DNA from 4 places in the Colwellia sp. PAMC 21821 genome. Region 2 is predicted to be linked to each of the others. Evidence: predicted binding sites of a transcription regulator. Region 2 holds the regulator's gene; each other region holds the start of a gene.
The links. The regulator sigma-54, encoded in region 2, starts transcription at its own class of promoters, with help from an activator protein. The targets are predictions, from matches to a motif close to GTTGGCACGNNNNTNGNNT.

Region 1 (3,202 bases), 2.0 Mb from region 2:
TTAGTCAACAAGGTTTAGGGGAAAATATACGGCAGGCAATAAAACAACCTTTTATAAAAGCGTTTGTTGTTGTGCTTGTTGTCAGTGCTATTGTTATAGGTAATGGAGCCTACCAAAGTGGTAACATTTCAGGCGCTAGTTTAGGTTTAGTTAGTGTGGCAGAGCAGCTTGGTTGGACCGTTACTTTTGTTGAAACTTTATTTCCGTTGGTTATTGGAATTTGTGCTTTTGTTTTACTTATTACCGGAAGTTACAAGGTAATTGAGCGGGCTTTAGTCGTATTAGTTGGCTTGATGAGCGTTGCATTTATTGTGACATTTTTTTTAAGCCAACCTCAATGGCACGAATTAATCACCAGTTTTGTTGCATTTAAATTACCTACCGGCGCAACCTTGACGGTTATTGCACTGATTGGCACTACCGTAGTGCCTTATAATTTATTTTTACATGCCTCTACGGCTAGTACAAAGTGGCAGTCAGTTAAAGACATACCGACAGCAAGAAAAGACTTATTTGTCTCTATTCCGCTCGGCGCTTTGATCTCAGTCGCTATTCTTTCTACTGCTGCTTCTGCATTTTTTGGCAAGCAAATAAGCTTACAAAGTGCTGCTGATATTGCCCCTGCGCTACAGCCGTTATTTGGTCAGTCAGCTAGCCTATTTCTTGGAATTGGACTCTTTGCAGCGGGAATATCATCTTCAATAACAGCACCTTTAGCGGCTGCTTTTGCCTTAAGTGGTATTTTAAATTTAGACAAACACCTTAATGCGCTCGGTTTTCGATTAACCTGGATGGTAATTTTAATTATTGGTGTTGTCGTTAGTAGCCTTGGTTTTAAACCTGTCGCTGTTATTTGGTTCGCCCAAGTAGCGAACGGGATCCTTTTACCATTGGTAAGTGTTTTTCTATTATGGATCATGAATACAGCTGTTATGGGTAATTACCGTAATAATTTATGGCAGAACATTGCAGGTGTTGGCGTTATTTTTATCACGTTGTTATTAGGCGGGCGTAGTTTAATGTCAGCGTTTGGTTTGTTGTAGTTATTTATCACAAACAATTCAAAACGATAAAAGCCAAACTGAATGATTGGCTTTTATCGTTTTGAAGTAAAATAATAGGCTTTTTAAGTTACTTTATTATTAAATTATTTTTAATGGCTTAAGACAACAATAACTTACCATCGCATATTATTTTTCGACGTCAAAAGCGCCTTTTAAATTATTAGCAAAGGCGATAAATTTCTCTTTAATGGTTCTTTTAATCTCAACGTTTAATGACCCTAATACCACTCGACCTTCGATGGTAATAACAGGTGCTTGCTTTGTCGCCATGGAAGGGGCTTTATTTTCTATACTGCTAATAATGCCATAAGACTTGCAAACCACATTAACATTATCAGGCACAAAAATTTTATTACTGCCTAAAATACAATTTAATTTAATCGTCACGTGTTGATGTTGAAAAATAGCGTCGGTAAAGTCGAGTATTGCTTCGCCTAAAATATTATTTAGCGTGATGGTTTTTGGAACACTCCATTGGCCGCTGCGCTCTATATTACCTAAAATACTTTTGAGGCTTAAATTCTCATCACTGTCTGCGTTACTGTAACTAGGGGTAAACTGATGGGCTTTATTAGCATTATATGTAGTGTCTGCTTTTAAGGTTAAATCAGCAACGAGATCGATAATTTCTTGATGAGAGTTACTACTCATCGCTTGATCAAGCCGGCGCTCGAAAGCTTCTGCAGAAATAACGCCGTGACTATAGTTAAATATTAACTGATCTATGGTTTCTTCTCGTACTTGTTCAATGGGTCGATCTTCAAGAATTACTGACATGTGTGACTCCGTTGCTGGTATTTTTGTTTTGTATTAATGTCTGTGTAGTAAGTATAAGCAAAGATAAAGCCAAACTTTAAAATCATTAAAATACAATTAGTTATAATTTTAAATTGTTTAAGTTACTGTGAAAGTCACCATTATTTAGTAAAAACAGTTAATTATTGAACAACCTTATGCTGCTTTAATACCCAGTTAATTATGTCTATAAACTCTTTTACATTTACTTAGCGTGCTAACTAATGTTAGTATTGAACCTATTAGTTAGCACGCTAAGTAGTTAGAGGTAATAATGACCACTCAAGTTCCGTTCTATGAATCACTCGATTTAACACTGTGCGGCAATATGGGACGTGTACATCGTTTATGTCGAGATGTAGTGACAATTGCTGTTGAACCCCTTGGCTTAACGCAATCTCGTTGGACCGCTTTAATACATATAAATATGCTTAAAGAAGGTGTTACGCAGCTTGAATTAGCACAAAGTTTAGGTATAGAAATGCCGTCACTCACGCGAACCATTAAGCAATTAGAAGCGCAGTTGCTCATCACTCGGTGTGTAGATGATCATGATAAACGTAGTAAAAATATTTACTTTACCGAGCAAGGTCGTAAAACCTTGCAGACATTAAAAAAGAAAATAACCGATATTAAAAATCAACTCTATAGTGGCTTCACAAGTGAACAATTGGACATTATGGCCCATGGCTTAATTAAAATGGAAAAAAACGCCCAAAGTTGTATTGAAGATCATATTAAGAATAAGGCAAATAAATGACACCAGATGAGAAATTTTCGCGCTATGTAAGACTTTCCCTTATCGGGTTCGTTTTCGTATTCATTTACTATTTAATAGCCGATATTTATTTACCCGTAACGCCACAAGCTCGCGTTTATCATCCTGTAGTACAAATATCACCACAAATTAATGGTCGAGTAACTAAAGTGTTAGTTAGCAATAACCAACAAGTAAAAGCTGGCGATGTATTATTTAGCATAGACCAAGGTCCATATAGCTTGGCATTTGAGCAAGCGCAGTTATTGCTTGATGATGCCACGCTGCAAAATAAACGTCTCGATACTAATGTTAAAGTGATTGAGGCGAACATAAGCGCCGCAAAAGCTAAGCAACATGAACAAAAGCTGTTAAAAAATAGAGGTGAGAAGCTTTATAAAAACAACTCCATATCAGAGCAAGCGCTAGAAAGTATTCGAGCTAATTTCGAGGCAAGTAAAGCAAATGAAGCGGCGTTAACGGCGCAATTAGCTGAAGCTGTGTTAGCACGTGGTGAATCAGGTGAGCAAAATCTAGCGATTCGACATGCAGCTAATAAACTCGCCCAAGCTGAGCTTAATTTGTC
Region 2 (3,202 bases):
TATTACCACGGCAATGGGCTGTGTAGCATTTTCCAAACGACCATGCGGTATAGCAATGCCATTACCTATGCCAGTTGACCCCATTCTTTCACGCTTAACTAGGCTTTCTAATAGCTGAAATGTGTCATGGTCAGCCAATTTATCGGCGGCCAGGCTACTTAAGTATTCTAGAATGCGTTTTTTACTGGAACCCGGTGCTGCACAAATAGTGCAGTCCGGGGATAAAATGTCTTGCAACTTCATAAACTTATAAAACCTAAAGCGACTTGGCGCTAATGTTTGTTAATTTTGCCTTTGTATTTCAGGATTTGGCGATCTAGCTTATCAATTAATGCATCAATTGATGCATACATATCATTATGCTCGGCCTTCGCGTGAACCTCTGAGCCACTTAAGTGCACAGTAGATTCGGCAATCTGATTCAATTTTTCTACGGTTAATACTACATGTACATTATTGATATGCTCAAAATGACGTTCTAGCTTTTCAAACTTGCCATTAACATAATCACGTAATGAGTCGGTAACATCGACATGGTGTCCAGTAAGATTAATTTGCATATGCTTCATTCCTCTTTTTTGGTGAATAAGACTGCCTACAATAGGCTTTTACGTTGATTTGACGGCGGTATAGAGAGCGACTCTCGATACTTGGCAATGGTTCTCCTCGCTACTTTTATACCTTGTTCAGCTAATATATCTGCGATTTTACTGTCGCTTAATGGCTTTGCGGGTATTTCGGCAGCGACGAGTTTTTTAATTAATTCACGAATAGCTGTTGAAGAGCACTCACCGCCATTTTCAGTACTTACGTGGCTAGAGAAAAAGTATTTAAGCTCAAAAATGCCTCTCGGTGTGTGCATGTATTTTTGTGTCGTAACACGAGAAATGGTTGATTCATGCATGTCTACAGCTTCTGCAATATCATTTAACACCATAGGTCGCATAGCTTCAGGACCATGTTCAAAGAAACCTTGTTGGCGTTGTACAATGCAATTTGAAACTTTTAATAAGGTATCATTGCGACTTTCTAAACTTTTGATAAACCATTTTGCTTCTTGTAAATTCGAGCGAATGAACTGACTATCAGCAGATGATTTCATTGACCTAGACATGGCGGCATATTGTTGATTAACTGATAATTTAGGTGCTGTATCGGGATTGAGCTCTACCGTCCAACGACCATTTTTCTTCTCAACGGAGACATCAGGAATTACGTATTGTTCTTCACTTTTTATGACGCTATCACCCGGGCGAGGATCTAAAGATTGGATCAAGCGAATAACTTCGCGTAATTGATCTTCTTTAATGCGCAATTTACGCATCAATTGTCGATAATCGCGATTACCAAGCAAGTCAATGTGCTCAGTGACGGCTAATTTACTTTCTGCTAGCCAAGGCGTATCTTTCGCAAATTGATTGAGCTGGATAAGTAAACACTCAGGAATTGAACGGGCAGCCACGCCAACGGGATCAAAAACGTTAATTCGTTTTAGTACCACTTCAACTTCATCGAGTTCTACATCGTCTATACCAACGCTTTCTAAGATCTCATCTGCGGTCACCGTTAAATAGCCGGCTTCATCAATGGCTTCAATAATGGCGATGGCAATGGTTCTGTCGGTATCGCTAAATGGCGTGAGTTGCATTTGCCACATAAGGTGGTCTTGTAGTGAGTCTTTCGTTTCACCCTGATAGGTATAATCTTCTGATGCGTGACCAACACCGCCGCTGCTAGCGCTAGCACTAAAGTTATCATCCCAAGTGCTATCACTGTTTAATTCTTCGGGAATATCGGTTTTGGCTAAACCTTCTGAGGAGCTAATTTCATCGATACTGGGGGCAGAATCTTCGCTACCATCGGAGGAGGCCATTTCTTTACTTTCGCCAACGCCTGCCGAGTATGCTTCTTCTAAATTGTCAGGGGTACTTTCAGAGTTATTATCAAAAGATTCATCAATTTCAAGTAAAGGATTACTTTCGAGTGCTTCTTGAATTTCTTGCTGGAGATCCAAAGTCGATAATTGCAGTAGCTTGATCGCCTGCTGCAATTGCGGGGTCATCGTTAATTGTTGTCCGATACGGAGTTGCAGAGTAGGACGCATTTACGTTTTCATTTCCCTGTTGAAATACATTAATTTTGTACCGCTTAAGTGTGTTATTCACTATAGCGTGAATTGTTCACCAAGGTATACATCTCTTACATGTTGATTCGCAAGTATTTGATTAGAATTACCTTCAGCGATCAGTTCACCATGACTAACGATATAAGCATGTTCACAAACATCGAGTGTTTCTCGTACATTATGATCAGTGATCAAAATACCAATGCCGCGTTCTTTTAAGTGTAGGATAATTTTTTTTATATCACCTACTGAAATTGGGTCAACACCAGCAAAGGGTTCATCAAGTAGAATAAATTTAGGGTCTGCCGCTAAAGCGCGAGCTATTTCAACACGTCGGCGTTCACCGCCAGATAAACTCATACCTAAGTTATCTTTGATATGACCGATGTTAAATTCTTCTAATAAATGTTCAAGTTTTTCTTCTCGCTCAACATCACTTAGGCTTTTACGTGTTTGTAAAATAGCCATAATGTTGTCATAAACAGATAACTTGCGAAAAATAGAGGCTTCTTGTGGTAAATAGCCGATGCCCTTGCGCGCGCGCTCATGCATCGGCAACAAGGTTAAGTCTTCACCGTTTAACACTATTGAGCCACTGTCGTTATTGACTAAGCCAACAATCATATAAAAGGAGGTAGTTTTACCCGCGCCATTGGGACCTAATAAGCCAACTATTTGTCCGGCGGACACTTTCATACTGACGTTTTTAACGACTTTTCTGCCTTTGTAGGCTTTTGCAAGACCGGTTGCTGATAATGTTGAAGTTGACATTTACTCTTGCTTGTCCTTAGATTTTTTAGGCAGTTCAGTTTTATTTTTTGGCTGTAATACCGTTTCTACTTTAGCGTTATCTAGGCTTTCAGCATTGACATATTCGGTGTCAAAATTATAAGTGATTTTACTGCCGCTAACTTCACTACCTTCTTGGCGTAGAAGTGCATTACCTGAAATAACCACGGTGTTCATACTGGGTTCATACCGAATTTCATTGGCTTGTAAATTTATTGGGCTACCATCTTGCAACGTTTGCTCAAATGTCGCTGGTGAACCCTTGGCAATATAAATTTTGTTATCACT
Region 3 (3,202 bases), 400 kb from region 2:
TGACGACAGTTCATCTAAAGATGATGACGACAGTTCATCTAAAGATGATGATGACAGTTCATCTAAAGATGATGATGACAGTTCATCAAACAGCAAAGATGATAATAAATCTAACCTAAACAATAGCTGGTTATTAAACGGCATGAGCGGTACTAAGGGTTCATTTAGCTGTAAATTACCTAATACCGGAGTGGTTGTAGGTACAAGCGTTAAGTAAATAATAAGCAACAGATGAAAAACATCTGAAGTATTAAAGTTGTTTTTTGGTTGTAAAAAGAGTGCTCAAATGAGTACTCTTTTTTTTTGTTTTATAAGTGTTTTATTTGACAAAAGAAGAACTTAGATTACAATCAATCGACACTTGATGGCTTGTATTTTTATAACAATTAAGGGCTGACAGAGATCATGACCGAAGATAATATCAAAGAAATAAATATGCAAAAATGGATTAAAATTGTTTTTACGTTTTGTCTGTTTTCTGAATTTACCCTGGTCGCTTTAGACTATATTTTTAATTATATGGATGTCTTGGGTGACAAACAATTTCGTCGTATATGGAATGTTGCTAGAGAAAATTCTATTCCTACTTGGTTTTCGTCTATTCAAGCGCAACTGTTAGGAGTAACAGTATTATTAATCGCTGCAGTTCAAAAACGTCATATTTCTACCTTTAAAACTTGCGGCTGGATATTGATCGGTTTGTTTTTTCTCTTCATCGGTATAGATGATTTTGCTGCAATCCATGAAAAGTTGGGTGGTGTATTAGAACGAATGGCCAAAAGTGGTAATAGCGAGCAAGGCGACGTGGTAGGCCTTTTATTGCAAAACCCTTCTTTTTCTTGGCATACCTTTATTGCCCCTATATTCGCATTGTGCGGTTTAGCTATAGCCTTATTTTTATGGATGGAGTTTTGGAAATTAAACCTGTTTAGATATCTTTTTTTAGGGTTTGGTTGTTGGATAGTAGCTCAAAGTCTTGATTTTGTTGAAGGCCTAGATGAAGTAGACACTTACTACAAATTAGTTCAAGACTACTTTGAAATAGAGCGCGCCTATTTTGTATCACATACATTTAAAGTAGTAGAAGAGTTCTTAGAAATGCTGGGTACAACCTTACTCTGGATTGGCTTTTTGTCTTATTTTGCATATGTTGCAGATGGTATTAAATTCAAACTTGTTGGCTCAGAGAATTAAATTAACCAGACATTTTTTTGTTTTCAGTAGTAAAAGCTATTAGAAAAAAAATTCAAGACCGATGATAAAGTTGAAGTTATTATCGTGTTTGATAATAAGGAAGATAGAAAATGATGCTGTTCACAGTGTAAATTGAGATAAGTACTGACCAGGTTTTGAAGTAGTATCTGTGTTGACAAAAAGAACGCTCAATTGAGCGTTCTTTTTGAAAATTTCAAATAGCTTGAGATCAAGTAATATAGATATTAGTTTAAGTTTACTTTTATTTCGATAGTTGGCTAATATTGTCTAAAAGAACTTATAAGTTCAATTGTTTAATATCTTTCTGTGATGTTCATTTGTGACTGTTCTTTGCTGAAAGTTATACAGACTTAGTCTGTAAATATTTCAATGAACTAAAAATTGCATTATGTATTAATGACGTGGTATTAATTATATTTCATTTTTATCAATGACTTATATTTTTTATATAGTTGGCACGAATAAAGCATTAAGTTAGTGGTAGTTTGTAACTAAACAAATCAAAGGAGAATACTATGTTGAACTGGGCACTTACATTTTTAGTCGTTGCGATCATTGCAGCGATATTTGGTTTTGGTGGTATAGCAGGAGCAGCAGCAGGTATTGCCAAAATTATATTTTTCATCTTCGTTGTGTTGTTGGTTATCTCATTAATCGCCAATGCCATTCGTGGTAAATCACCAAAAATTTAGGGAAATAAATATGACTTTTATTAAAAAATTATCAACAACACTTATCACATTCGTAGCAGTATTTGGATTAGCTGCATGTAGTGACGACAAAGCTGAAACAGCCGGTGAAAAAGTAGATAAAATGGTACATGACGCTGGTAACGCCGTTGAAGACGCAGGCGATAAAGTCGGTGACATGGCAACGGATGCTGGTAATGCCATTGAAGATGCTTGTGAAGACGCAAAAGAAGGCGTAAATGCTAAAGACACTGATTGTTAGTTATTAGCTAGTCAGTTTTAAAAAATAAAAAGGCCTTACAGGCCTTTTTTTATTGCTAACTGTTGAACAAATTTTATTCATTGAGTAAACGATGAGAGTTCCATTCCCAGCATAAAATAGATAGCTTAGATTGTACGACTGCTTTTAGAATACCTAACCGACTATAATCAATGTTATCGTTAATTTGATAACTATTATTCCAAATTTTACTGCTTACCTAGCATAATAATTAATTTTGTAGAATAACATGGTGCTTATAAATAGGGTCCTTACTTGAATTATATTGAAAGTCTAAGATAGAAAATTGGAGTTTAAGGAGTAATTATTTGTACCAAAGTATGCAAGTATTTTTTACAACTGTGATTGTATTTTCTATATGACATTAATAATGATAGAACTATATATATGTTAATATCAGTTAGTTATGTTCGGTATGATAATTGCTTTTTAATATTCACAAATAGATAATAAGGAAAGATAATGATTGCAGTGAGTAATTCGGCATATTTGGGGTTTTACCTATACTTAGTGATGGTGCTTGTTCAGTGGGCGGTGGCTACCTATAGCAAGGCAAAGCAACCAAATGCCATCCCTGGGAAAATGGACGAAAACTTATCTCACGATAGCTTTATATTTAGAGCCCATCGTACATATCACAACACACTAGAGAACAGTACACTATTCGTAAGTACCGTGCTTTTCGCCTTTGTTCTTAACTTTCAAAGCCCCATTTTTGCGATATGCGTATGGGTTTATGTTGCCTCGAGAATTATCCATATGGTGTTGTACTATGCTATTGCAACCGAAAAAAATCCGAGCCCTCGCAGTTACTTCTTCTTAATGGGTGTCATTGCCAATGTAATTATGTTGGTATTGATTGGACTAAGGTTAATGCATTATTAAGTTTTATTAAATCACGACGTTATTTAAATTTAAGTGGTAAATAGATGTCGTAGATACATAACGCAAGGAAATAAAATGAAAAAAACATTAATTATTGGTGCAAGTGGTCAAATTGGAAAAAAACTTACTCAAC
Region 4 (3,202 bases), 2.1 Mb from region 2:
AAACATTGCGTAAAAACCGTGAAATTCGTGCGGTTATCGTATCAGGTAATGGTGACGATTTTTGTTCCGGCTTAGACGTAAAGTCCATCATGAAATCACCTATGAACATGCTAAAACTACTCTTTAAAGTTTTGCCTTGGCGGTCTAATTTAGCGCAAGTGGTTTCAACCGGTTGGCAAACTATTCCTGTACCGGTAATTTGTGTTATTCAAGGGCGCTGTTGGGGTGGCGGTTTACAAATTGCTTTAGGCGCCGACTTTAGATTTGCCACGCCAGACAGCTCGCTATCGATTCTAGAAGGTAAATGGGGCTTAATACCTGATATGGGCGGCACAATAGCACTGCGCGACCTTATGCCGATTGATCAAGCAAAAAAACTCGCCATGACAGCAGAGATGTTTACTGGCGAACAAGCATTAGCTTTAAATCTAGTGACTGAATTAACAGCAACGCCACTAGCCGATGCACAAGTTTTCGCGCTTTCCTTAATGTCACAATCTCCAGATGCGATTGCGGCAAATAAAAAGTTATACAACAAAAGTTGGAAAGGTAGTAAAGGCTGGGCGTTATTTAGAGAGTCTTACTATCAAATCAGAATTTTAATGGGAAAAAATGTACACCGTAAAATTTATAATCAAACTCATGACGCTGAACAGCATAAGCCATTTTTAACGCGCAAGAAGTGGTAGATTAGGCACTATTAAAATCAACAATATTTGTGCAATAGCATTACGCATGATATCGGCTATTTTTACATTTTCGGTGTTTTACAAACGAGATTGATGTCATTCTAGTTTAAGAAAAGCGTTTTTATTTTAATAAACAGTCCGTTTTGCCAAAAAAACCTACGGGGTCAGTAAAACCTACGGGGTCAGGTCTTGTACTTTGCGACAATGCGACTAATTTGAGAATAATGCAAACCAAAGTAGTCGCCGACCTGCTTTTGCGTATAACCGCCAGAGCCATAAGCACTTACCAAACTGGCAAATGCTTTTTGATGATAATCGATAACATTGTTTTACATCGGTTTATTCAGGCATGCCGCATTCTATACTCAATTTCGACATTAATGAAACCAACCTAAGATTGTTTCTTAAATCGACGTGATGCTAGACCTATCAAGCCTAATGCAAAAATAGCTAAAGTAGAGGGTTCTGGAACTTTGATATTTAAAGTGCCATTCTGAGTATCTACAAAATTAGGTAAATTTGGATTAGTATCTTTAATTAAATCAAACTGACTGTCTATAAACGACGCACTCCCCCCCTGGAAATCCGCATCCCCCATGATTCTACTGCTGAATAACACTTGACCTTCCGCGACGAAAAACCCTTGAATATCAAACCCCCCATTAGGTAAAGGAATATGTTTGAATAATTCAAAACCACCATTGGATATTCTCGCACCAGGAGGACCTGAACTCAACACATCGTCACCTATACTTAAAGCCCCAAAAGAACCATCTTGTGTTGTGCTAATACCATCGAGTGTCGTAATAATTTCAGCAAGATAGTAAATTCCCCAATTAATATTGTATACCGGTTGAGACGATTCAATGGTCCATTCATAAGTAAGTGTCGAATCGGTACTGTTAAACTCAAAAGAGATTAAAGATGCATTTGCATAATTACTAATGGTCAATAGTAAGCCTAAAAAAGAGGCTTTAAATAATTTGAATTTCATGTTTATTCCTTAACATAAAGTGATCAGACCCGCGAGTATGCGGTGGGTAAATTATGTAATAACATTCTTTACTACATAACTAGTTACAACTGAAAACTCATTAGCACTATCAAATTATACAGCTAAAATAAACAGCAGGATGTTGCGAAAGGCTTCAAGAAGGACACAATGCATAAATCATGCTAAATATATTATTTTCATTACTTTTATACACATAGAAACATCAATTTTTTTTAACAATACAAGGTTGTAAAAGAACCTGACAAAGTAAGTTTTTGGCAAACCAACTAAAAATTGTGTAAAAATCGGGGGGGGCAAAGTAAAACTTAGCGTTAAATCTGTGGAGGCTATTCGGATTTTTTCTGTTTTTTTGGCAACATACGCCTGCCAGTTAGTGCTTTAATTTACTGTTGAAATATTCATTACTAGTAAAGCCTACGGGGTCAGGTCTTGTATTATGCTGATCCGCCATTATTTATTCACTCCCTATGTAACTTAGATAAGCTAAAATAACTTTAATCAGAAAATCAAAGAATGCAAAATGATAGACCTTGTCATTTACTTGAATTTAAAATAGAGAACAGATGTAAGTCATTGTTTTTTTTTATTTTTACATCTAAATATTGATAGTGTCAACAATTAAAGTAAAAGTGTCAGTAATAACGATATTTACCATATTTTAACAAATATGCAGATTCAAGCTGTTAATCTCAGTTATACAGGTTTGTAATTTTTATTCCACATCACTCTATACCAATACCTCGTATTAATTAATTTTTACCTTCAATGATATTCATAAATAGGATAAACGAGTGACCAGAGCTTCCGCTTAGCGCACAAGTGTTCATTTAATCTAATACGATTAATGGCTATAATATGCTCAAAACTGCCATAATAATAATTAATATTACGACCGTTTCACGGGTTCTTCATAAGTAATTTCACGAAAATATATGACGACTTATAAGATGAAGTTATTGATTATCGATAAGTTGTTTTTTCTCACCCAAAAACTCATCATAAAGCTTTTTATGGGCAGTTTTTGAAAAGGTATCTGTGCGATGTTCATATTGCGATATCCAATCAATTAGCATAGCTAAATTAGCGTCTTGCTCGGCTTTGGTTTTATATTTATGCGGTTCCCAAGGACGGTTTTTAGCGTTACTAATACAAAGTTTAATTGGTAGGTTTAAGAATATTACTTCGCTGCACTTATCTAGCGTGTGGATGAGTAAATCACTGTAGCAACCTTCTATCACCCACTGGTTATTTTGCTTAATAAAACGGTCTATTTCACTGACAGAGATATCGACACTTTGACGATGCGGCATAGGTGATTTATCTGTGATTGGAAGCCAGGCTAAGGTGTCTAAATCTAAATGAGCAAGTTGCTGATGTTCAGCGAGAGCTTTTGCCAAGCTAGACTTACCTGATGCCGAATTGCCAAAAATTACAATTCTTTTCACGTCACAACTCGCTTCCAACATAGTAATAAATTAGACCTTATTTTTTTTCGCTA

Region 1: a site for sigma-54 is predicted at 1,897-1,915, ahead of A3Q33_RS14875 (LiaF domain-containing protein). Genes of this name have one in related genera too.
Region 3: a site for sigma-54 is predicted at 1,667-1,685, ahead of A3Q33_RS08165 (DUF1328 family protein). Genes of this name have one in related genera too.
Region 4: a site for sigma-54 is predicted at 1,852-1,870, ahead of A3Q33_RS20875 (PEP-CTERM sorting domain-containing protein). Genes of this name have one in related genera too.

The regions. Positions count from the first base shown of each region.
Region 1 covers NZ_CP014943.1:3,512,602-3,515,803, forward strand. The annotation lists gene A3Q33_RS14870 (Nramp family divalent metal transporter) at 1-1,043, shown strand, start outside; gene A3Q33_RS14875 (LiaF domain-containing protein) at 1,191-1,841, opposite strand; gene A3Q33_RS14880 (MarR family transcriptional regulator) at 2,134-2,619, shown strand; gene A3Q33_RS14885 (HlyD family secretion protein) at 2,616-3,202, shown strand, end outside.
Region 2 covers NZ_CP014943.1:1,537,229-1,540,430, reverse strand. The annotation lists gene ptsN (PTS IIA-like nitrogen regulatory protein PtsN) at 1-243, opposite strand, end outside; gene hpf (ribosome hibernation promoting factor) at 273-560, opposite strand; gene A3Q33_RS06500 (RNA polymerase factor sigma-54) at 596-2,104, opposite strand; gene lptB (LPS export ABC transporter ATP-binding protein) at 2,165-2,896, opposite strand; gene lptA (lipopolysaccharide transport periplasmic protein LptA) at 2,897-3,202, opposite strand, start outside.
Region 3 covers NZ_CP014943.1:1,933,892-1,937,093, reverse strand. The annotation lists gene A3Q33_RS08175 (SdrD B-like domain-containing protein) at 1-217, shown strand, start outside; gene A3Q33_RS08170 (DUF8692 domain-containing protein) at 406-1,194, shown strand; gene A3Q33_RS08165 (DUF1328 family protein) at 1,731-1,907, shown strand; gene A3Q33_RS08160 (hypothetical protein) at 1,918-2,166, shown strand; gene A3Q33_RS08155 (MAPEG family protein) at 2,647-3,069, shown strand; gene A3Q33_RS08150 (SDR family oxidoreductase) at 3,145-3,202, shown strand, end outside.
Region 4 covers NZ_CP014943.1:3,606,766-3,609,967, reverse strand. The annotation lists gene A3Q33_RS15250 (crotonase/enoyl-CoA hydratase family protein) at 1-689, shown strand, start outside; gene A3Q33_RS20875 (PEP-CTERM sorting domain-containing protein) at 1,081-1,683, opposite strand; gene A3Q33_RS15240 (AAA family ATPase) at 2,658-3,149, opposite strand; gene A3Q33_RS15235 (DUF2986 domain-containing protein) at 3,187-3,202, opposite strand, start outside.